2 linked regions of the Anaerocolumna chitinilytica genome follow. The protein of the gene in region 1 interacts with the protein of each later gene in a pairwise test. Links are inferred from orthologs where the notes say so. Each region holds a gene or a part of one and is shown on either strand. Other genes may lie near its edges. The genes, in order: bsdcttw_RS16410 and sfsA.

Region 1 (12,221 bases):
GATATACTCACAGAAGAAAGCGGTTATTCCAAGGAATTGGAAGTTAAGATGCATCAGACCATAAAGAAGGTCAGCCTTGACTTTGAAGGACTCAAATTCAATACTGCTATAGCTGCATTAATGTCTTTAATTAATGATTTTAATAAACAGGGCAAGGTTACCAGGGATGAGTACAGAACGTTCCTGATATTGTTAAATCCGGTAGCACCTCATATGACAGAAGAGCTTTGGAGTAAAGCGGGCTTTAAAGGCAGACTTTATGAAGTTTCCTGGCCGGTATGGGAAGAAGAGAAGACAACTTCGAATCAGGTTGAGATAGCAGTGCAGGTCAATGGTAAGTTGAAAGCAACTATATTGATTGGCAGAGGGGAAGAGCAGGATTCCGTAAAAGATAAAGTAATGAATTCGGATGCCGTTAAGCAATTCCTGGAAGAAAAAACTATTGTAAAAGAGATTTATGTGAAAGATAAAATCTACAATATTGTAGTACGTTAGCAAAAATACGAAGCACTTTTGCTTTCTATATTAGGCGGATTCGCAGAAAAAATTGCGAGATACAGGAATGCTGGTATATAAAACAGTATTTATGGGGAGAATGCCTGTGAGCTTAAATTGGGCAATACTGTAGGAGGTCACATGAAGAATGTTTTAATTGCTGACGATGCCATTTTTATGAGAAAAGTACTGGGAGATATACTTAGAAGGAACGGTTATGAAGTCGTAGGAGAAGCATCCAATGGCAGAGAAGCTGTGGAGCAATATCTCCTGGTTAAGCCTGAGTTTGTGACTATGGACGTTACAATGCCTGGTATGGACGGACTGGAAGCCCTTAAGGTTATTAAGAATATAGATAAGAACTGTAAAGTTTTAATGGTTTCGGCTATGGGACAGGAAGCCGTAATAATGGATTGTATCCGAGCCGGAGCCAAGGGATTTATAGTGAAGCCGTTCAGTGAAGGCGATGTTTTAGAACAGGTAAAGAAGCTTAATTTTCTCTGATTAAAATTTATTATAAAAATTTTAGATCAAATGATGTGGTATAAATAGTTAAATATAAAAGGCTTAAGAAAACATAATTGTCTTCTTAAGCCTTATTCTTAGCATAATTGGTATTGAATAAATGAATAGAGATTATATTAGGTGATTTCATGCAGCCAGTGCTTTAACTGAGCCTTGATTTTTTCGCGTTCTTCTTTACCGGGGTCTGTAAATGTTATAGTGCCAATAATTTGATTGTCGTTTAGCTGAGATTTTAATTTTTCGAAGCATTTCTCAGCGCCGCCTCCGGCATGACAAGCAAAGAGAGCTATTTTCTTGCCCCTTATGGATACCTTTTCAAGGAAGGATGCAATAGGTGGTGTATAGGAACTTGCCCATATAGGAGTGCCAATGAATATTGTATCATATTCGTCTATGTCAGGAAATTCATTCGTAAGGGTTGGTTTCTCATGAAATAAAACGCTTTTACCGCCCCAGAGAAACTTGGTAAAACCTCCCTTGGGTATTTCCTTGTCCGGCTTTAACTCTATGCATTCAGAATCTAATTCCTCTGCAAGGATATCTGCAATGATTTTTGTGTTTCCTTCAAGCGAATAGAAAACAATTAATGTTTTCATCATTTGCTCCTTTCTAAGCATTTAGAGTATATGGCATAGGTCATAGTGCCTACTTGTATCTTAAAGCAAATCGAAATGTTTGTCAAGTTTATGTTAATTTGTGGAAGGAGCGGAGACAGCAGTATAACAAACCACATTGTTGGAGTGCAGGATATATGCTATAATATTTAAAGTGACTGATAATTCCTATAGGATTTAACATAAAGAGAATTTAGGAGGATTGCCATATGAGCGGAATATATGTTATTGGAGGCGGTGCATCCGGACTTTTTGCCGCTATATGGGCGGCAAGACGGAATAGAAAAGTAACGGTGCTTGAACACAAGGATAAACCGGGAAAGAAGATTCTTGCGACAGGTAACGGTAAGTGTAATTATACGAATCTTGTACAGGAGGGAGATTGCTACAGAAGTGATAATCCTGCCTTTGCACCGGAAGTGCTAATGAATTTCGATGTGAAGAAGACGATAGATTTCTTTCAGGAGATCGGTATTTATCCACATGAGCGAAATGGGTATCTATATCCAAACTCAGGACAGGCTTCTTCTGTCCTTGAAGTACTGTTATTGGAGGCAGAGCGCCTGCATGTGAAGATAGAATGCGGGATTCATGTGAATAGTATAAATCGAAATCTTACGATATTTACGGATAAGGGGCAGTTTCAGGCAGATAAAGTACTTTTGGCAGGAGGAGGTATGGCAAATCCGGCACTTGGTTCTGACGGAAGCAGCTTTCAGCTGGCAGGTGCTCTGGGACATCGAATTATTAGACCTTTACCGGCATTGGTTCAACTAAGAGCGAAAGAGAAATATTTTAAAACTCTCTCAGGAGTGCGGACGGAAGCGGAGGTTAGTCTCTATACCGGAAGCCGGTTTGTTGCAAAGGAAAAAGGAGAGATACTTTTTGCTGATTATGGAATATCAGGTATTCCGGTGATGCAGGTAAGCCGTTATGCTGCAAAGGCTTTGAGTGAAGGAAGGGAAGCAATTCTGGTTCTTGATTTCTTTCCGGCTCTTTCAAAAGAGGAAATAAAAAATATATTGGCAGGCAGATTAAACAGAAATCCGAAAGAAACAATCGAAGAGGCATTTATCGGGTTTATGAACAAAAAATTGGCGTATGCTGCCTTGCGGGAGACAAAAATAGATGTAAGTCTTACTCTGGCGCAATTAAAAGAAGAGCAGTTGGAGAAGATTGCCTTAAGACTCAAAGAATGGAAAATCTTCATTACAGAAACCAATCCCTTTGAGCAAGCCCAAGTGACTGCGGGAGGGGTTGATACCTTGCAGATAAATCCGTCAACCATGGAATCAAAACTGGTAAAGGGACTTTTTTTTGCAGGAGAAATCGTAGATGTGGATGGTACCTGCGGAGGATATAACCTTCAATGGGCTTGGTCCAGCGGTTTTGTAGCCGGTAATCACATATAAAAGAAAAGAGGTAATTTGTGTTACAGATATCCCAGTTAAAACTCAAATTGGAACAGTCAGAGAAAGAATTATATAAACTGGCTGCGAAGACCCTGAAAATAAAGGAAGAAGAAATAAAAAAACTTATAATTACAAAGAAATCCGTTGATGCCAGAAAAGAAGAGGTCTGTTATGTGTATCAAATAGAAGTTATGGTAGACGATGAGGAGAAAAAGGCAGCTAGATTAAAGAATGTGAATGTAACGATTGCAAAGAGGAATGCTTATCAATTTAAACCGACAGGAGATGAAAACCTTGAGAAGAGGCCGATTATAGCCGGTTTTGGCCCGGCAGGCCTGTTTTGCGGACTTTTGCTTGCACGCCATGGCTACCGTCCTATTATCATAGAACGTGGAGAAGCAGTTGAAAAAAGAGTAGTCAGTGTAGAAGAATTTTGGAAAAACGGTAAGTTAAATACCAGGTCCAATGTACAGTTTGGAGAAGGCGGTGCAGGTACCTTTTCAGACGGTAAATTAAATACCATGATAAAGGACCAGTTCGGCAGAAACCATTTTGTTTTACAGGTTTTAGCAGAACATGGTGCACCGGAGGAAATACTGTATCTGAATAAGCCCCATATCGGAACAGATAAGTTAAGGGAGGTAGTAAAAGCAATCAGACAAGAGATCATATCTCTTGGCGGAGAGGTTCGCTTTCAAACCTGCCTGACAGATATTCTGATGAAAGAAGGACGGGTTACCGGAATTGAACTGGAGCATAAGGAAGTCCTTGAGTGCAGTGTCTTAGTATTAGCCCTTGGACACAGTGCCAGAGATACCTTTAAACTACTGCATGAAAAAGGAATGAATCTTACACCAAAGTCTTTTGCCATCGGCCTTCGTATGGAACATCCCCAAGAGTTAATAAGCAGGAATCAATATGGAAGCCGCTATGATAAACTCCCTCCTGCCGATTATAAATTAACTCATAATGCTGTAAATGGGAGAGGAATATATTCCTTTTGCATGTGTCCGGGCGGATTTGTAGTCAATGCCTCCTCTGAGGAAGGTCATACAGCTGTTAATGGAATGAGCAATCATGGGAGAAACGAAAAGAATGCCAACAGTGCTTTGATTGTTACAGTAACACCGGAGGATTATTTTAAGGAGACCGGTATGAACAATTATCCTCTCGCAGGAGTTGAATTTCAAAGAATATGGGAAGCAAAAGCCTATGAGAGGGGGAAAGGAGCAGTGCCTGTCCAGCTCTATGGAGATTTTAAAAACAATAGAGTCAGTAACGGCTTTGGTGCCATAACCCCCAATCTAAAGGGCAGCTACAGTCTATCTAATTTAAGAGAATGTCTGCCGGATTATGTTTCGGCTGCATTAATAGATGGTATAGAGAATTTTGAGCGGAAAATCAAGGGATTTTCAAGAGAAGAGATGATCTTATCCGGTGTGGAAACGAGAACCTCCTCCCCTATCCGTATGGAGAGAGATGACGGCTATGAAGCCAATATTGCAGGAATATATCCCTGCGGTGAAGGAGCCGGTTACGCAGGTGGAATTACCTCTGCCGCAGTGGACGGAATTAAGGTATTTGAAGCGATTGCCTCAAAATATAAGTATCCAATATTTACAGAAAATCTGAAATAAGTTAGAATAGATGTAATTTTACTGCAATCTATAAGATTGCATAAGCTGAAAGATAGCAAAAGCTGAAAAATTACAGAAGCTGAAACGTTGTATAATCTGAAAGATTATATATGCCCCTAATAGCGCAGAGAGGAAGATTGGATGTCAGGAAGAGAATTGTTAAAGGATAAGAAGCGTATTGTTATAAAAATAGGTTCATCCTCTTTAACTCATCAGGAGACCGGAAGGATTAACCTTACAAAGATGGAAAAATTAGTTCGTATACTAACGGATTTAAGGAATCAGGGAAAGGATGTAATATTAGTATCATCAGGTGCAATTGCAGTTGGAAAGGAAACTCTTGGCATCAGAAACCGTCCTTCAAAGAAGGCTGTCAAGCAAGCCTGTGCCGCGGTAGGTCAGGCAAGATTAATGATGGTGTACCAGAAGTTATTTGCAGAATATAATCAGGTACCCGCACAGATACTAATGACTAAGTATACAATGATTAATGACATCAGCAGGGAGAATGCCCAAAATACTTTTCATGAACTCTTTGATATGGGTGTAATTCCTATTGTTAATGAAAACGATACGGTTACTACAGATGAGATTGAATTTGGTGACAACGATACCCTGTCAGCAATTGTAACCGCACTTATTCATGCAGATTTACTGATCCTGCTTTCTGATATTGACGGCCTATATACGGATGATCCAAGACAGAATGAGAATGCGGAATTCATAGATTGTGTGGAACATATAGATGAACGACTGAACAGTATGGCAAAAGATTCCTCTTCTCTTGTGGGTACGGGAGGAATGGCAACGAAGATCAGTGCTGCGAAGATAGCCACAGCCTCCGGTGCAGATATGATAATTGCCAATGGAGAAGAGGTTGGTATTATCCAGTCAATAATGGCCGGAGATAAAAAAGGAACCTTCTTTTTAGCACAAAAAGATGAGAATTTTAAACTGCTTGATTATATCAGTACGAAACAATACTCGAACAAAGCATAATAAAAGGAGCATACATGGAAGAATCAAGGTTAGCAAGAATCAATCAATTATATAAAAAATCCCAGGAGGAAGGCCTGACAGAAGAAGAAAAAGCGGAACAGGCAGAACTTCGAAGTGAATATATACAGTCTGTTAGAAATAATTTAAGAGGAACACTTAACAATATATCCTTATTAAACCCGGATGGAACAGTGACTGAGCTTTCAAAAAAGGAAAAAAACTAATGACAAAAGATGAAATAAGGCAGGAAATAAAACAGCAGAAAGAAAGGCTGACAAAGGAACAGATTACAGCTAAGAGTGAAATTATAGTGCATCAATTTACTACGTTAGCTGAATACTGTAATTGCAGTCAGATTATCCTTTATGCTGCCTTTAACCAGGAAGTGAATACTCTGCCTTTAATCAATCAGGCTTTAAGAGATGGTAAGAAAGTAGCTTTACCGAAAGTAATGGGTAAGGAGATTGAATTCTTTTATATAACAGCTTTTTCTGAGACTGCTGTAAGCACCATGGGAATACCGGAACCGGATCCCCTGAAAAAAATTGAGCTATTAGCAGACAGTACCAATCTAATACTGGTACCCGGTCTAGCATTTGACCGCAAGGGGAATCGAATCGGTTATGGTAAAAGTTATTATGATGCCTATTTTACTGCTAATTCCGGTAAGGCGAAGTTTTTAAAAATAGCTTTGGCATATGACTTTCAAGTATATGATAATATTCCGGCTGAAAGTCATGATGTGAAGATAGATTGGCTAATTACTGAAAACTGTTCAGAGAAATTAGTTTGAAAAATGGATTATCATGCGTTGGGGTAGGGGTACTTTAATAATTGCTTTAAGGGCACTTGAATAGAAGGAAAGGGTGATTACATGGAACTACTGGAGATTGGGCAAAGAGCTAAAAAGGCAGCAGCTGTTTTGAACACTCTGAGTCAGGAAAGAAAAATTAAAGGATTACAAGTTGCTTCTTACGCGTTGAAAAATCACAAGGATGAGATTCTGCTGGCGAATCAGGAGGATGTAAAAAAGGCGAAAGCAAATGGTATGTCGGAAGCTTTAGTTGACAGACTTACCTTAAATGCGGCAAGAATTGATGCCATGGCAGAGGGACTTCTGGAGATTTCATCTTTGGAAGATCCGATAGGAGAAGTTATCTCAATGAAGGAAAGGCCGAACGGACTGGTAATCGGGCAAAAAAGGGTTCCAATAGGTGTCATCGGTATTATTTATGAATCCAGGCCTAATGTTACGGCAGATGCCTTTGGTTTATGTTTTAAGACCAGCAATGCGGTAATATTAAAAGGAGGCAGTGATGCTCTTAATTCTAACATTGCAATTGTAAAGATTATTAGGGAAGCATTAACCACCAGTGATATAACAGAGGATGCCATACAGTTAGTGGAAGACACCAGCAGGGAAACTGCCAAAGAACTGATGCGACTGAATAAATACATCAACCTGCTGATACCAAGAGGCGGTGCAGGCTTGATTAAAACAGTGGTGGAAAACAGTACAATTCCAGTGATTGAAACCGGAACCGGCAATTGTCATGTCTATGTGGACGAATCAGCTGATTTTGATATGGCACTGCGCATTATACATAATGCCAAAACCCAAAGACTTGGAGTATGTAATGCCTGTGAATCTCTTGTTGTACACAGCGGTGTTATGGATGCATTTTTACCATTATTATATAACATGTTAACGGATAATCATGTAGTAATCAGAGCAGATGAAAGAGCCAGAGCAGTTTGTTCTGGAATGGAAGCGGCTACGGAAGATGATTTCGGAAGAGAATACCTGGATCGTTTGATTTCCTTAAAAATTGTAGACTCCATAGAGGAAGCCATAGAACATATCAATAATTATAATACAGGACATTCCGAATCTATTATTACAAAGGATTATAATAATTCAATGAAATTTTTAAATGAAATTGATGCGGCAGCTGTGTATGTCAATGTATCCACCCGTTTTACAGATGGAGGCGAATTCGGATTTGGGGCTGAAATCGGTATAAGTACCCAAAAACTGCATGCCAGAGGCCCTATGGGACTTCTCGCACTAACTTCAACTAAATACATTATTTTCGGAAACGGTCAGATTAGGCCTTAACTAGTAGAGAATGACATAATGAGTGAAATGTGAAAGTGAGATTGATGAGAAGGCTTGAAAGACTGTTGAAGAAATGCAGGAAATTGAAAGAACCGGGAGCAGGGACTGCTCAAGAGTATAATGATAACCTCAGGCAATTAGGTTATCAATTGTTAGAACTATATATTAAAGGAAAAATTAGTATCGAAGATGATATTATTCAGATAGCGGCGGAGGCTGACCAGCTAAATATCAGCGGTTTTATTAAAGAAGCGGGAAAATATTTCTCGTATAAAAAGAATAATGGAGAAAATGCAAAGTTTTCAGAAGCCATTGCTTCCTGTTTGATGGATTTTTACAATATTGTCGTAGAGTCTGATAATGGGTACCATGTGAGTTATTATTACTATAGAGGAGATAATAAGCCCCAGGGGGTACCTGGGGCTTTGTCGGATTTAATACTAAAATTATTCGGAATATGTTATGAATATGAAATCGATATTGAAACAGTTATGACAGAGAAATACGAGCTGTGTAAGAAAAATTATTTAAATTAAGGGGTGAGTGGTTTACCACATGACATTATACTCTAAGTGTTGTAATTTAGGCTTGTATAAGCTATAATTTTAGGTTGTGGCACCTAAAAATAAGTATTTTGAAAGTAGAGAATAGAAAATGAGCAGTTTACTTATGAATCTTGATGAGATAGATTTGGAGGGCAAGGAACCTCTTACAGAACCTGAGCGTCAGTATTATTTTATGGCAAAGTGCAGAAAGTGGGTAAGACACAAGGAAAAGGAACTAAACAGAGCCTTAACCTTTTCAGTAGTTACTTTTGGCTGCCAGATGAATGCGAAGGATTCAGAAAAACTTGCCGGTATTCTTGAGAAGATCGGGTATGTACAGGTAGAAGGAGAAGAAGTGGATTTTGTGGTCTATAACACCTGTACAGTAAGGGAGAACGCCAATACCAGAGTATATGGAAGATTGGGTTATCTTAACGGTCTGAAAAGAAAAAATCCTAACATGATGATTGCACTCTGCGGCTGTATGATGCAGGAAGATGCGGTAGTGGATAAAATTAAGAAAAGCTATCGTTTTGTAGATATGATATTTGGTACCCACAATATCTTTAAACTGGCAGAGCTTATGGATACCAGACTACACTCAAAAACCATGATAATTGATATTTGGAAGGATACAAATCTGATTGTAGAGGATCTTCCCAGTGAGCGAAAATATTCTTTTAAAGCAGGCGTTAATATAATGTACGGCTGCAATAATTTCTGCAGTTACTGCATCGTGCCTTATGTACGAGGAAGAGAAAGAAGCAGAAATCCTGAAGATATCATAAAGGAAGTCAGGGAATTAGTAGCAGACGGTGTAATTGAGATTATGCTATTGGGTCAGAATGTGAATTCCTATGGTAAGAATCTGAAGGAACCCATAAGTTTTGCTGAACTTTTAGTGCAGCTGGAACAGATTGAGGGACTTAAGAGAATACGTTTTATGACCTCCCACCCGAAGGATTTATCGGATGAATTAATAGAAGTGATGAAGAATTCCAAGAAAATATGCAGACATCTGCACCTTCCGGTACAATCCGGAAGTACGGATATCTTAAAGAAAATGAATCGGAATTATACAAAGGAATCTTACCTTAAGGTAGCGGAGAAAATAAAGACTGCTATGCCGGACATTTCACTCACTACAGATATTATTGTGGGTTTTCCGGGTGAGACAGAAGAAGATTTCCTTGAAACACTTGATGTGGTAAAGAAAGTCCGTTATGACAGTGCCTACACCTTCCTTTATTCCAAACGTTCGGGAACACCTGCTTGTGTGATGGAAAATCAGGTGGAAGACCCAGTGGCAAAGGAGCGCTTTGACCGGCTTTTAAAAACTGTTCAGGAAATTGCAGGAGAACTGACCGGTAAATTGGAAGGCATGGTGGAGGAAGTTCTGGTAGAAGAGGTTAATACCCAGGATTCTTCCTTTTTAACAGGAAGGTTAAGCAATAATACGCTGGTTCATTTTAAAGGAAGTGATGAGCTCATCGGCAAGTTAGTTTCTGTTAAATTGTCACAATGCAAAGGATTCTATTATTTTGGAGAATTAATATAGGATTAATAGACTTTTTCCCCCTTGTTTGAATCGTGTAACTTTTTGTATTTCTTTTGATTATTTTCGTTGAAATATGACATAATGCATAAAAATTTAATGGGGATACTTGACATTGTCATGAAAACAGTATAAAATTTATATGTTGTATATTTGTACAATGAAAATTCAATAAGGAGGTGCTCCAGTGCAGGATATATTACCTATAATAGCAAGTATATTAGTTACCCTGCTCATCGCTGTTCCTCTTGTCTGGAAATTTGCTATTTCCTACCATGTTAAGGTTGTAGAAGCTAAGATTGGTTCTGCTGAGGAAAAAGCAAGGGAAATCATAGATGAAGCTTTAAAAACAGCTGAAACTAAGAAAAGAGAAGCCTTACTTGAAGCAAAGGAAGAGTCTTTAAAGACTAAGAATGAGTTAGAGAAGGAAACCAAGGAAAGACGAGCAGAAGTTCAACGATATGAGAAAAGGGTTCTGTCAAAGGAAGAAACCTTAGACAGAAAGATCGAAGCACTTGAGAAGAAAGAATCCAGACTTTCTGCAAAAGAAGCTGAGCTTGATAAAATCAAGGTAGAAGCAGAAGCACTACATGCACAGCAGCTGCAGGAACTGGAGAAAATTTCAGGACTTACCTCCGAACAAGCGAAAGAATATCTTTTAAAAACAGTTGAAGACGAAGTAAAACATGAAACTGCAATGTTAGTTAAGGAACTTGAAAGCAAAGCAAAAGAAGAAGCAGACAAAAAGGCAAAGGACTATGTTGTTACCGCTATTCAGAAATGCGCAGCAGATCATGTTGCGGAAACTACTATATCCGTTGTACAGCTTCCGAATGACGAGATGAAAGGAAGGATAATAGGAAGGGAAGGAAGAAATATCCGTACCTTAGAAACCCTTACAGGAGTAGATCTAATTATAGATGATACCCCAGAGGCTGTTATTTTATCCGGCTTCGATCCTATCAGAAGAGAAGTGGCAAGAATTGCCCTTGAAAAGCTGATTGTAGATGGAAGAATTCATCCTGCCAGAATTGAAGAGATGGTGGAAAAGGCTCAAAAGGAAGTTGAAGTCATGATTCGTGAAGAAGGTGAAGCGGCAACTCTAGAAGTTGGTGTTCATGGAATTCATCCAGAACTTGTCAGACTTCTCGGTAAGATGAAGTTCCGTACAAGTTATGGACAAAATGCTTTAAAACATTCGATTGAAGTAGCTCAGTTATCCGGATTACTTGCCGGAGAGATAGGCGTAGATATCAGAATGGCAAAGAGAGCCGGATTACTGCATGATATTGGTAAATCTGTTGACCATGAGATGGAAGGCTCACATATTCAAATTGGTGTTGATTTATGCAGAAAGTATAAGGAATCAGCGATTGTTATTAATGCAGTGGAATCACATCATGGTGATGTTGAACCCGAATCCTTAATCGCTTGTATTGTACAGGCTGCGGACACCATTTCAGCTGCGAGACCAGGTGCTAGAAGAGAAACATTAGAAACATACACAAACAGATTGAAACAATTAGAAGATATCTCCAATAGCTTTAAGGGAGTAGATAAGTCATTCGCAATACAAGCAGGCAGAGAAGTTCGTATTATGGTAGTGCCGGAACAGATTTCCGATGCAGACATGATATTACTTGCCCGCGATGTATCTAAACAGATTGAATCTGAACTGGAATATCCGGGTCAGATTAAAGTAAATGTAATCAGGGAATCAAGGGTTACAGATTACGCAAAATAATAAGAATTATAGATGGCCGAAATTCCGGTAAAAGGAATTTCGCCATCTTTTTTTAATGGAAAATAATTTAATGAGTTAAACTGATGAAGCCAGTATGAGGGACGGACGATGACCGGAAGGTTCGTTTTAAAACTTGGTTACTCGAGATTCTAATTCCACTAAATCGCCAGGAAACGTAACTGGCAGTCAAAAAGGTGCCAAACTCGCTGAAACATCGCGGGAGCGGATGGGTTCTGCGCTCAAACAGTGGCATCTGTTTTTCTAGTTACGTTTCCTGCCGCTTAAGTGTCATAAAGAATCTCTCGAGACGAAGTTTTAAAACAAACCTTCCGGTCATCTGTTTATCTATAATATTGGTTTTATGAGGTTGCCTGTGTAAGCATATTCTTTCTTGCATAATAGGGAGTTATATACTACAATTACTAATAAATTCTTTGGAATTAAGAGACGAATTAGATAAAGGAGGCAGTCGAATGGATAAGGTAGGATTTATCGGAGCGGGTAATATGGGACTCCCGATGATTTTGGGAGCTGTAAAAGTGTTTGGAACAGAATCTATTCTTTTTACAACGAAAA
Region 2 (12,241 bases), 1.1 Mb from region 1 along the record:
AATTTTAATACATCAAACTGAAGTACACCAACAACTCCCACAATGATTTCTTCCATTCCGGTATTATACTCCTGGAAGATCTGAATAGCTCCTTCCTGAGCGATCTGGGTAACACCTTTTAGGAACTGCTTTCTCTTCATGGTATCCACCTGTCTAACCTTTGCAAAATGCTCCGGGGAGAAGGTAGGAATTCCTTCATATTGGAACTTCTTATCTGATAGGCAAAGGGTGTCACCAATAGAGAAGATACCCGGGTCGAATACACCGATAATATCCCCTGCATAGGCTTCTTCAATTATCTTTCTCTCCTGGGCCATTAACTGCTGAGGCTGGGATAATCTAATCTTCTTGCCACCCTGTACATGATTTACTTCCATACCGGCTTCAAACTTGCCGGAGCAGATTCTCATAAAGGCAATTCTGTCTCTATGGGCTTTATTCATATTAGCCTGAATCTTAAATACAAAAGCTGAAAAATCATTTTCTACAGGGTCAATATTTCCTTCCGTTGATTTTCTGGAAAGAGGGGTAGTGGTCATATTCAAGAAATGTTCCAAAAATGTCTGCACACCAAAGTTCGTCAAGGCTGAACCAAAGAAAACAGGTGTTAATCTTCCCTGCCTTACTTCCTCTATATTAAATTCGCTTCCGGCACCTTCTAAAAGTTCAATTTCATCATTTAAAATATTGTGGTTTTCTTTTCCGATAAGGGAATCGAGACTTTCATCTCCTAAATTCACTTCTATGGTATCTACTTCCTTTTGTCCGCTGTTTGCAGCAAAAAAACGCAGGATATGCTTGGTCTCTCTGTCATAAACACCTTTAAAGTTCTTACCGGAACCGATAGGCCAGTTAACGGGACAAGTCTTAATTCCAAGCACGGTTTCGATATCATCCAGCAACTCAAAGGTATCCTTGGCTTCACGGTCCATCTTATTAATGAAAGTAAAGATAGGAATTCCTCTCATAACACATACTTTAAATAGCTTCTTTGTCTGATTCTCAACACCCTTTGAAGCATCAATTACCATGACCGCGGAATCTGCTGCCATCAGGGTACGATAAGTATCCTCCGAGAAGTCCTGATGTCCCGGAGTATCCAATATATTAATACAATAATCTCCATAGTTAAACTGCATAACCGATGAGGTTACAGAGATACCACGCTGCTTCTCTATTTCCATCCAATCGGATACTGCATGTCGGTCTGTTTTCTTTCCCTTCACAGACCCGGCAAGATTAATAGCTCCTCCGTATAACAGAAGTTTTTCTGTCAGAGTGGTTTTACCCGCATCGGGGTGGGATATTATAGCAAAGGTTCGTCTTTTATTTATTTCCTTGGTGTAGTCTTCCAAAATATTTCCTCCAGCATTCCAGCACATATCTATGCGAAAATTGATTTCCAATTTTTATACTATCTCAAAACTATTTAATCATATAATACATTTCGATTCCTTGTCAAGGTGATTATTCAGATGAAACATGATAAAGGCTATTCCTGCCACTTATAAGCTCTTTTCAGGAAATCAATTTCTTCCCGATGTCCGTCTAGGTCCTTAGGGGTTTCTAATATAAATACCAGCTCCTTTAACGCAGGGTGGTTTATAATTCCTTTTGTTGCCTCAGCTCCCATATTTCCCATACCAATGCCCGCATGTCTGTCTTTATGAAGTCCCAGTCCATCCAGACTGTCATTAAGATGGAAGGCTTTTAATCTCTGCAGACCTATTACCTTATCAAATTCCTCCAGGGTTTTATCAAGTTTTCCAACCACATCATAACCGGCATTCCATAAATGACAGGCATCCATACAGACTCCAAGTTTATCTTTTAAGCGTACTTTCTTAATTACCGCCTGTATCTCTTCAAAACGCCGCCCCATCTCAGTCCCTTTTCCGGCCATGGTTTCAAGCAGTACCGTGGTATGCATCTCCTCAAATAACACTTGATTTAACATCTCTGCAATCTGGTCAACCGCTACCCCTTCTTCCTGGTTTGAACGGCTTCCGGGGTGGAAATTGTAGAAACTGCCAGGGAAATACTCCATTCTTAAAAGGTCTTCTGCAAACATTCTAGCTGCTAACGCTCTAAGATTACTGTCCGGAGAGCAGGCATTTAAGGTATAGGGTGCATGTGCCATAATTTCCGCAAAATGATTTTCTCTCATCAGCTCCTTGAATTTAGACATATCATTGTAGTCTGCTGCCTTTGCTTTAGAACCTCTTGGATTACGTGCGAAAAACTGCAGGGTATTTGCTCCTATGTAAAGGGCATCTTTTCCCATTCTTTCATAACCTTTTGCTACTGATAAATGTGCTCCTATTTTTAACATTCTCTTATCTGCCTTCTATTAAATTTTTATTCCTGTTTTCTGAGCTTTTTATTGGTTTAATTTGTCTCATCCACTAAAGTATCTGCATTTTTATTAAGCTCTAGACATTTTGATTTATAACCGGCACAATACGATTTTCACCAATTATATCAGAAGAAGCTTCACATCCCCTCTTTTTACAACCAGTAAAGATTAGAAACAATCTTTACCTGTTGTTAAAGTGGAATATGAAGCTTCCTTTTCTGCTATATTGGAAGCATATCAGGCAATGATAGTTTTACCTTTACGCCTGCTGCTCTGCTACTTCAATCTTTCTGATTTCTTTGGTTCTGATTTCTTTGCAGATATCATTTACAAAAGTATCCAGTTTCTTCTGTCCTTCATCTCCAAGGTAACGGCTTCTTACGGATACAAGACCTTCTTCTTCTTCCTTCTGACCGACAACTAACAGATAAGGAACGCGGTCAAGTCTGGCCTCACGAATCTTATAACCGATTTTTTCTGCACGTTCATCCACACTGCTGCGTACTCCGTTCTCTTTTAACTCTGCTTCTACTTTTTTAGCATAGTCATGATATTTCTCAGAGATCGGAAGCACTCTTACCTGTTCGGAGCACAACCAGGTAGGGAATTGTCCTGCATACTTTTCAATCAGCCAGGCAAGGGTTCTCTCATAGCATCCCAAGCTGGTTCTGTGAATAATATACGGGCGTTTCTTCTCACCGTTCTGATCAATATAGTACATATCAAACTGCTCTGCGATGATGGCATCCCATTGTATGGTGATCATGGTATCTTCTTTACCATATACATTCTTTGCCTGAATATCAACCTTAGGGCCATAGAAGGCAGCTTCACCTTCTGCTTCGGTAAAAGGAATCTCTAACTCCGTTAATACCTTGCGGATTCTGCCCTGAGTCTCTTCCCATATTGCTTCCGTTCCAATATATTTCTCTTTATTATTGGGATCCCATTTGGAGAGACGGTAAGTTACATCTTCCTCTAAACCAAGCGTCTTTAAGCAATATCTGGCAAGATCAAGACAGCCTTTGAATTCTTCATCCATCTGGTCCGGTCTTACTATTAAATGCCCTTCGGAAATAGTAAACTGGCGGACACGAGTAAGTCCGTGCATTTCACCGGAATCCTCATTACGGAATAACGTAGAAGTTTCACCATAACGCAGAGGAAGGTCACGATAAGATCTCTGTGCAGATTTATATACATAGTATTGGAAAGGGCAGGTCATAGGACGAAGCGCATATACTTCTTTATCTTTTTCTTCATCGCCTAATACAAACATGCCTTCTTTATAGTGATCCCAGTGTCCGGATATCTTGTATAAATCACTCTTTGCCATAAAAGGAGTCTTTGTTCTTACATAACCCCTCTTCTCTTCTTCGTCCTCAATCCATCTTTGCAGTGTCTGCATTATCTTTACACCATTTGGCATGATAAGAGGAAGTCCCTGTCCGATTACGTCAACTGTGGTGAAAAGTTCCATCTCACGGCCAAGCTTATTATGATCACGTCTCTTAACATCTTCCAGATGCTCCAGATACGCATCTAAATCAGCATTCTTAGAATAAGCAGTTCCGTATACACGGGTTAACATCTTGTTTTTCTCTGAACCTCTCCAATAAGCTCCTGAGGAAGAAATCAACTTAATTGCTTTAATCCCCTTGGTGCTCATTAAATGAGGTCCGGCACAAAGGTCCGTAAATTCTCCCTGGCTATAAAAGGAAAGTTCTTCACCTTCCGGCAAATCGTTTATTAATTCAACCTTATAGGGCTCTCCCTTTTCTTCCATGAAACGTATTGCTTCTTCTCTTGGAAGTGTAAAGCGTTTAATCTCTGCACCTTCCTTGATTATTTTCTTCATTTCCTTCTCCAGTGCATCAAGTGCTGCTCTGTCAAAAGGCTCTACATCAAAGTCATAATAAAATCCGGTATCAATGGACGGTCCAATTGCAAGTTTCGCATTGGGATAAAGACGCTTTACTGCTTCTGCCAGTACATGGGAAGTAGTATGTCTGTAGGCTGCCTTGCCGCCTTCATCCTCAAAGGTCAGGATACTTAAGTGGCTGTCTTTGTCTACTACTGTTCTAAGGTCTACTACCTTGCCGTCAAGCTCTGCGGCACAGGCTACTCTTGCCAGACCTTCGCTAATATCCTTTGCAATGTCTATGATTGCCATCTGGCCTTCGTAATCTTTTACTGAACCATCTTTTAATGTAATCTTCATATTAACCCTCCCTGTGATGCGCTTTAGCGCATACTTATTTGAAAAAGTGAACAACGGAATGTTGTGTATAAAAGCATCAAAAAAGCTCATCACTTTCGACTGCTTTATACAGTACGAAAGGGACGAGCATATATCTCGCGGTTCCACCCTCATTGGATTAAAAAATTCCCACTTCATTTGATTGATAACGGTATCGGCCGGGCTGGATTGGAGCCACTCCGAGGTAGTCTTCAAATGTTTCCTGGTAGGATATTCTCAGCATATCATATCCTTCTCTGTATCATTTCACATTTTACTCGTCTCTTCACTGTTTTTTCTAAATAATTTCTTTTTGATAAACCTCATTATAGCATTCCAGACTATTTTGTCAAGTGGAATTTTTAGGCGCTCAGAGGTTAAAATTAAAACAGATAATTGATTTTTTTGTTCTCTGGCGAATCCGTCTGCTCGGAATGAATCTTGCAATCCAATACTTCCATATACACGGCTTCCACACTCTTTCCGAAGGCTTCCGTAGAGAATTTTTGCATAAGCTTTCTGGCATTCTCCCCATAAGGTGTATCCGTGTCAGTAAAGAGCACTTTATCCAGTCCGCTTATGACTTCTTCTTCCCTGTTGAACTTATAACCATTCACACCGGTTATTAAGATGTCATTTAAACAATCATCTTCTTTTGCTACCACAGGAAGCCCTGCTGCCATAGCTTCAATATATGTCAACCCCTGTGTTTCACTATTAGAAGCACTTACAAACACATCTCCTAATTGATAATAAAGCCCTATCTGATCCCAAGGTTTCGAGCCTGCAAAAATTATCTTATCCTCTAATTTCAGTACTTTCGATCTGTTCCTTAGTTCTTCCATCTCCGGACCGCTTCCTACTATCAAAAACTTTACATTTTTTCTTTCTTTCATGTATGTGCTCATGGCATTCATGATTTCTACAATGTTCTTCTCTCTGGAAACCCTGCCTAAATAAAGAATAACTTTTTCGTCTTTCTTAATACCATACTCTTCTTTAATGCGGTTAATATCCTCTTTGCTGTAAAGGGCAGGATCAAATTTCTTCAAATCCACGCCGGTGGGTATAACCGTAATGTCCCGGTGTACGGAGTACTTCTGAAGCAGTTCCTTCACCTTTTCCGTTGGTACAATAACATGTGCCACTGTATTGCAGCATACTTTTGTAAAGATTCTTACAAATGCTTTCGCTCTGCCATCAAGAGGCTTTATATGAGTCAGATAATGGGTATAATCTTCATATATCGTATGATATGTGTGGATCATCGGAATTCTAAGTTCCTTTGCCATAATACGCCCGAATATCCCTAACGAAAACTCTGTATGGGTATGAATGATATCCAGATTCAGTTTCTTAATCGTTCCGGCCAATTTCGGCTGATAGAACATTCCGATACGCCTTTCAGTTATCAGAATAAAAGGAAGGCTTGGTACACGAAAAACATTGTACTCATATTCCGGAGCTCCGGGCGTCGTAGTTGTAAATACATAGACCGTGTGTCCTAACGCTTCCAGTTCTTTTTTTAATATATATACTGAGTTGGCAACCCCATTGATTTCAGGGTAATAAGTTTCTGTAAATAATCCAATGTTCACACGTGCCACTCTCCTTTTTACTAAGTTCCCTCTAAAGGGGTGAACTACTTGAACCCTTACAAGGTTCCGATCAATTTATCTTTCTCCACTATGTGATGAACCAGCCAGTCATTCAGGAAATCCAGAATGTCTAACAGTACTTTTGTTTGATTATGATCTATGCTTTCAAAGTCAATACCGTTGATTTTTTCAATAAATTCGTCATGAGCAGCTTTTTGAGAAAGATATCTTTTATAACCGATGCTTAACATGTAAGCTTCTTCGTCTGCAAAATGCTGCTTGGTATATTCTTTTAGCTTAAGAATAATCGCTACAATATCATCAAATTTATCCGGTACAAAATCATTTTTTACTAGTTCGTAAGCATCATTTGCAATGCGGAATAACTCTGCATGTTCATTATCTATTGTATCTACTCCAATATAATATTCAGGCTTCATCTCATACATATCCGTACCTCCCTAAATAAACCATACATACAGTGACAAAATCTACAGTGTTCCAATCAATTTATCTTTTTCAAGTATATGATGCACCAGCCAGTCACTTAGAAATGCCATAATATCTACTAATGTTTCTGTCTGATTATGATCCATACTGTCAAAATCTATATTATTTACTTTTTCCAGAAAATCTTCATGTTCCATCTTATGGGACAAGAATTTTTTATGTCCGATGCTTACCATATAAGCTTCTTCGTCAGAGAAATGCTGTATGGCATATTCTTTTAACTGTACAATGATTGCAACAATGTTATCAAACTTATCTGCTACGAATTCCTGTCTTAACAATTCATAAGCCTCATCAGCTATACGGAACAATTCTGTATGCTGATTATCGATTGCTTCAATGCCAATGTAATACTCCGGTTTCATCTCATACATATCATGCTCTCCTTTTCTCTTTAGTATTCTGCTTTACTAGGGCTTTCCCTTCGATGTCATTTTCAAATCAATTAAGGATTACCGGAACGGATTCTTTTAATTTCAAACTGTCAGCTGTGACCATACAATTCATAGCCATTATCTTAACGCCTTGCTTTTCAGCTTCTCTTAATGCATCTCCGAATTCTTTGTGAGTTCTGTCATTTGGCTTAAAGCACTTTACATTCTCCATCTGTATAACAAACATTATGTAAGCATCATACCCATCCTTTAAACATTTACATAGTTCATGAATATGTTTAACGCCTCTTTCCGTTGGAGCATCAGGAAAAAAAACACTTCCTTCTTCTTCCAACGTTACTCCTTTTACTTCCATATATGCTTTTCTTTCATGTGATTCCATATAAAAATCAAATCTGGAATTCCCATATACCTGCTCTGGCTTTATTCTTGCATACTCTTCAGACAGATTTCCTTCTAACAGCCACTCGTGAACTACTTTATTGGGTGCCTGGGAATCCATATTTATGAGATGTGCTCCTTTTTGTACAGCTATCAGAGAGTATCTGGTGCTACGGTTCTGATTAAGAGCTTCCTCCAGATAAACTGTAACGCCCGGAACCAAAAGTTCTTTACATCGCCCTGTATTTTTAACATGGCACTTTTGTGTAATACCATCGACAATCACAAACGCAATAAAACGATTGGGACGTGAAACAAAAATTCCTTCTTTGATATTTCTATATTTCATTGCCACCTCAATTTCCCATATATCTCAAATTACCATAATACTAATGAAATACGGTATTCCAATAATTCACACTTTGCGTTCTTTATTATAGCATTTCTGTAATTTCTCGGCAATATCTATTTTAATTAGCAAATTTTACTTTTCTTTTATACGAACATGGCTTATAATGGTGATTGAAAATGTCAGATTTCTCTCACTATGTGTATAAATTTTATAAGATTATGCATATACTGTTAAATGAAAGGAAGTATGTCAATATGAAGAAATTCGGTAAATTTTTATTCGGTACTGTCTCCATCGCTACATTGGCCTGTGGTGCTTATTATCTTTACAAAAATGTTCTAAATAAGGATTCCGCAGATGACTTCGATGATTTTGAAGATGATTTCGAGGACTTCGAACTCCAGGATGATGAACCTGCCGCTGATAAAAAAGAGACCAGAGAATATGTCTCAATCAATATTACTTCCGGGGAATCCGAAAGCACCGAACCAGAAAAAGAAGAAACTGCAACAGAAAAATAAAAAAAAAGAAAAGGAATTTAAACTTAGGTTAATTCCTTTTCTTTTTTATTTCACTTACATAATTTACTTTTATAACTTCTTATCTTTACGTTTTATCTTATTCCTTCAGGAAGTTTCCAATATCCTTCAGCAGCCCATCCCCGTTATCAATGGTATACGTAGTAAGTATACCCTCCTGTGACCGCTTATCGGTTACACTTATAAAGTTATCTTCATAAAATTCAAAGGTAATGGTCTTTCCAGCCTTATCAGTTATCACAAAACGGTAATCGACATTGCCGGTAGCTTGGGTATCAGAAATGGTTGAAGTATAATTATCGATTAATGCGTAGAGCTTTGAAACACTGTCTGTGCTCTTTTCTATTACTTTTCCGTTGTCAGAGTTTTCTGCGGTAAAGGACTTAATGTCTTCTGCATTAATAGCATAGCTTTGTGTAAGAGTTAATGCTTTCGTCCCAAGCAGGCTCTGTTCGGTATCTGCCGCGGCGGCGCTAAAGGTTATGCTTTTGCTGGTGTCATTGGCGGTATCACTACCCCCTGCATTGCTGCTTTCATCAGCTGCTGCAACCTTCGCTTCTTTTTTATCCTGTGCAGCGGAATCACTGGCAAGAGAAGACTCTGGATTCGGGACTTCCTGCATATTTAAATTCATCTTTTCATTGAGAGCAGTTCCGGTATCCCGCTTATCTAAGTTCAGATTATTCTGATATGCCCATACTGCCGTTACCAGTAAAAGTACTGCTGCTGCAGCACCTACAAATCGTCTTGCAGGATATCTTCTTCTGTGCTTTTGTGTAGCTTCTTGTAGTTCTGTTACCGTATTATCCATTTCTTTTATCTTTAGAAGTGTTCTTTGGATCAAATCTTCTGATACCGTAAGAGTATCCAGTTCAAAAGCTGCATCCAAACGTCTCTTTAATTCCATATCATCCCTGTCAGGTGAAGGATTTGTGCCAGTTATATTTTTTTCCATTGTCATATCCTCCCTTCAAGGCTAAGCTTTAACTTCTCTTTTGCTCTGGAGAGCCGGCTTTTTGCCGTCCCTTCCGCAATTCCTAAAAGCCTGGCTGTTTCCGTAACCGTCATGTCCTGAAAATACACACACAATAGTACATCCTTATATTTCTGCGGCAGCTTTGTCACTGCCTCTCTAACCATTCGATTTTCATCTTCCTGCTCTACGGCAGTATACTCATCTTTTCCTGCCAGGGTATTTTCATGTACCTCCGTGAATCCTGTTACTTTCTGATTCCAGGCACTTTTTAGATAGTCTTTGCAGGCATTGATGGTTATGCGTATAATCCAGGTCTTTATACTGCTTTCCCCCTGGAAGGTGTGAAGCTTTTGGTTTACTTTTATGAATACCTCCTGAAAAATATCTTCTGCCAGATGATCATCCTTTACATACATGTATGCGGTCCGCAAAACATCGTTACCATATTTTCTCATCAAGGCTTCGATATCGTAAACCTCTTGGTTTTCCTGGTACATTTTAAGTATCCCCCTAATATACGATGATAGAATTTCTCTGCCCAATCCAGACAGTCTTCGTATACTATCACAGATTAGACGAAATAAATCGTATTATAGTTCCCCGATTTATTTATATTAATCCAAAACTTTTTAGTCCGTGGTAAATCCCATCTTCTCTGATGGATAATGTCTTGTATTTAGCAGCCTCTAGTACTTGGGGATAACTATTTCCCATAGCAATCCCGTATTGGACATAGGATAGCATCTCCATATCGTTGGTGCTGTCTCCAAAAGCATAGGTATCTTCTTTCTTAAGCTTTAAATTCTCTAGGAGTATCTGTATTCCCGTTGATTTGTCATAACCTTTTGGTGTCATTTCAAAATTACCGTCTATATGGTGGATCATATGAAATTTATCGCCCAGTCTGCCTGCAACTAAATCTAAGCGACTGTCAGCGTTTGGAAAGCAAGTAAGTTTATTTATGATATAATTGCCGTTACTTATGGCTTTCAAACCACCCTTGGTATATCTTTTCGAAAATTCAATAATATGCTGATACTCTTCCGAGGTATCCTCAGCTTCGATATAGATATTTTCCGGTCCTTCAAGGATATATCGTATACCACATTCTTTGAGGGTTGCAATAATCTCATCTCCCTCTTTTGGCCCCATCACTTTATTGTGGATTACATTTCCCTGATACTCCACAAAAGTACCGGCTCCAGCTACGATTCCGGAGAAACCCATCTCCATCAGATAATCAGGGACCATGATTCTGGCTCTTCCTGTACAGATTACGGGAATATGACCGTTCTTAAGCAGTTCTTTTATTGCCTGTTTCGTAAGCTCTGTAACCCCTAATTCCGAATCATGGAGAGTACCGTCTATATCAAAAAATATTATCTTCTGATTCATTTTGTCTTTCTCCTTGTCATTATCTTCAACTCCTGGCTGTCATTATCCTAATATCTGCGCCGCATTCTGCGTTAATCGATAAAGTCCGGCATATACACCGTCTTGTTCTAACAACTGTGCATGAGTGCCGCGTTCTGCAATTCCTTCTTCTGTAAGAACTATAATATTACCCGCATTTCGAATAGTAGAAAGCCTGTGAGCTATTACAAAGGTGGTTCTGTTCTTTGCAAGCTTTTCTAAGGACTCCTGTACAATCTTCTCACTTTCGTTGTCCAGAGCCGAAGTTGCTTCATCAAAGATAAGCACCGGAGGGTTCTTAAGAAATACTCTGGCAATGCTGATACGCTGTTTCTGACCGCCGGACAATTTAACACCTCTCTGTCCAATATAAGTATTGTAACCATCCGGCAGTTCCATAATAAACTCATGAGCATTGGCATTTTTCGCAGCTTCAATGATTTCTTCATCCGTTGCTTCCAGGTTACCGTAACGAATATTATCCATTACATTACCGGCAAACAGATAGACCTCCTGCTGTACAATACCAATATTTTTACGCAGGGACCGAAGTTTGATATCTCTAATATCTTTTCCATCCAGCAGGATTTCTCCTTCCGCCACCTCATAGAACCTTGGAATAAGGCTGCAAAGGGTGGTCTTTCCTGCTCCGGAAGGTCCAACCAGTGCTACATACTCACCGGCATTCACCTTTAAATCAATGTTTTTAAATACCTCTGATTTTGTTTCATTATAACGGAAGGATACATTTTTAAATTCTATATCCCCTTTTACATCCTTTAGGCCAATGGCATCTTTCTTATCCACAATATCCGGCTGTATATCCATAATCTCCATGAACCTGTCAAAACCCGTAATGCCGTTCTGGAACTGCTCAGTAAAGTTAATAAGTTTTCTTACCGGTTCAATTATATTATTAATATAGAGCAGGAAAGTCAGAAGGTCGGATAGGGCAATAATATCTTTTGCAATGAAGACCGCTCCTCCCACAATTACAGCGATATTGATAAAGGTAGTGCACATTCCAAGACCGGAATGAAAAGTTGCCATCTGCCAATAACTGTCTCTTTTACTTTCAACAAACCTCCTGTTTCCGTCGTGGAACTTGTCAATTTCACGTTTTTCATTGGCAAAGGATTTTACCACACGGATACCCGACAGGTTATCTTCTATCTGTGCATTTATTTCTGAAATTCTATCCCTATTACGGCGGAAGGCCCTGTTCATCTTATGCTGCATATGGTAAGCAAAAGTGAACATTATCGGAATAAAAGCAAATACGATTAATGTAATCGGAAGATTAATTCGGATTAAAATAACAAATGCACCTACAAACTTGATGATGGAGATGACGATATCCTCCGGACCGTGATGGCACAGCTCTGTTATATCAAATAAATCGTTGGTTATTCTGGACATCAGCTGTCCCGTCTTCTGATTGTCATAAAAATTAAAGGAGAGCTTCTGATAATGCTCAAAGAT

The links.
Region 2: the proteins of bsdcttw_RS16410 (region 1) and sfsA interact in binary tests that used the Escherichia coli proteins (3 or more experiments, as listed by UniProt). The link is inferred for Anaerocolumna chitinilytica from one-to-one orthologs.

What each region holds. Positions count from the first base shown.
Region 1 is NZ_AP023368.1:3,748,180-3,760,400, reverse strand. What follows is about bases 5,880-8,678. They hold bsdcttw_RS16410 (glutamate-5-semialdehyde dehydrogenase), read left to right. Parts: upstream 5,880-6,556; coding sequence 6,557-7,801; downstream 7,802-8,678. Other genes in these bases: miaB (tRNA (N6-isopentenyl adenosine(37)-C2)-methylthiotransferase MiaB), read left to right, coding at 8,456-8,678; bsdcttw_RS16405 (hypothetical protein), read left to right, coding at 7,831-8,337; bsdcttw_RS16415 (5-formyltetrahydrofolate cyclo-ligase), read left to right, coding at 5,906-6,475; bsdcttw_RS16420 (DUF896 domain-containing protein), read left to right, coding at 5,880-5,906. Outside these bases: leuS (leucine--tRNA ligase), read left to right, coding at 1-495; bsdcttw_RS16445 (response regulator), read left to right, coding at 637-999; bsdcttw_RS16440 (flavodoxin family protein), read right to left, coding at 1,137-1,616; bsdcttw_RS16435 (BaiN/RdsA family NAD(P)/FAD-dependent oxidoreductase), read left to right, coding at 1,844-3,046; bsdcttw_RS16430 (NAD(P)/FAD-dependent oxidoreductase), read left to right, coding at 3,064-4,683; proB (glutamate 5-kinase), read left to right, coding at 4,825-5,682; more of bsdcttw_RS16420, read left to right, coding at 5,697-5,879; more of miaB, read left to right, coding at 8,679-9,904; rny (ribonuclease Y), read left to right, coding at 10,131-11,645; proC (pyrroline-5-carboxylate reductase), read left to right, coding at 12,119-12,221. UniProt on the Escherichia coli protein: Catalyzes the NADPH-dependent reduction of L-glutamate 5-phosphate into L-glutamate 5-semialdehyde and phosphate. The product spontaneously undergoes cyclization to form 1-pyrroline-5-carboxylate.
Region 2 is NZ_AP023368.1:4,859,083-4,871,323, forward strand. What follows is about bases 5,987-8,805. They hold sfsA (DNA/RNA nuclease SfsA), read right to left. Parts: upstream 7,829-8,805; coding sequence 7,145-7,828; downstream 5,987-7,144. Other genes in these bases: bsdcttw_RS21195 (glycosyltransferase family 4 protein), read right to left, coding at 5,987-6,193; bsdcttw_RS21200 (bacteriohemerythrin), read right to left, coding at 6,250-6,642; bsdcttw_RS21205 (bacteriohemerythrin), read right to left, coding at 6,685-7,077; bsdcttw_RS21215 (hypothetical protein), read left to right, coding at 8,086-8,352; bsdcttw_RS21220 (hypothetical protein), read right to left, coding at 8,450-8,805. In the rest of the region: bsdcttw_RS21180 (peptide chain release factor 3), read right to left, coding at 1-1,355; bsdcttw_RS21185 (deoxyribonuclease IV), read right to left, coding at 1,493-2,332; thrS (threonine--tRNA ligase), read right to left, coding at 2,616-4,577; more of bsdcttw_RS21195, read right to left, coding at 4,979-5,986; more of bsdcttw_RS21220, read right to left, coding at 8,806-9,325; bsdcttw_RS21225 (sigma-70 family RNA polymerase sigma factor), read right to left, coding at 9,328-9,843; bsdcttw_RS21230 (Cof-type HAD-IIB family hydrolase), read right to left, coding at 9,956-10,741; bsdcttw_RS21235 (ABC transporter ATP-binding protein), read right to left, coding at 10,784-12,241. UniProt on the Escherichia coli protein: Binds to DNA non-specifically. Could be a regulatory factor involved in maltose metabolism.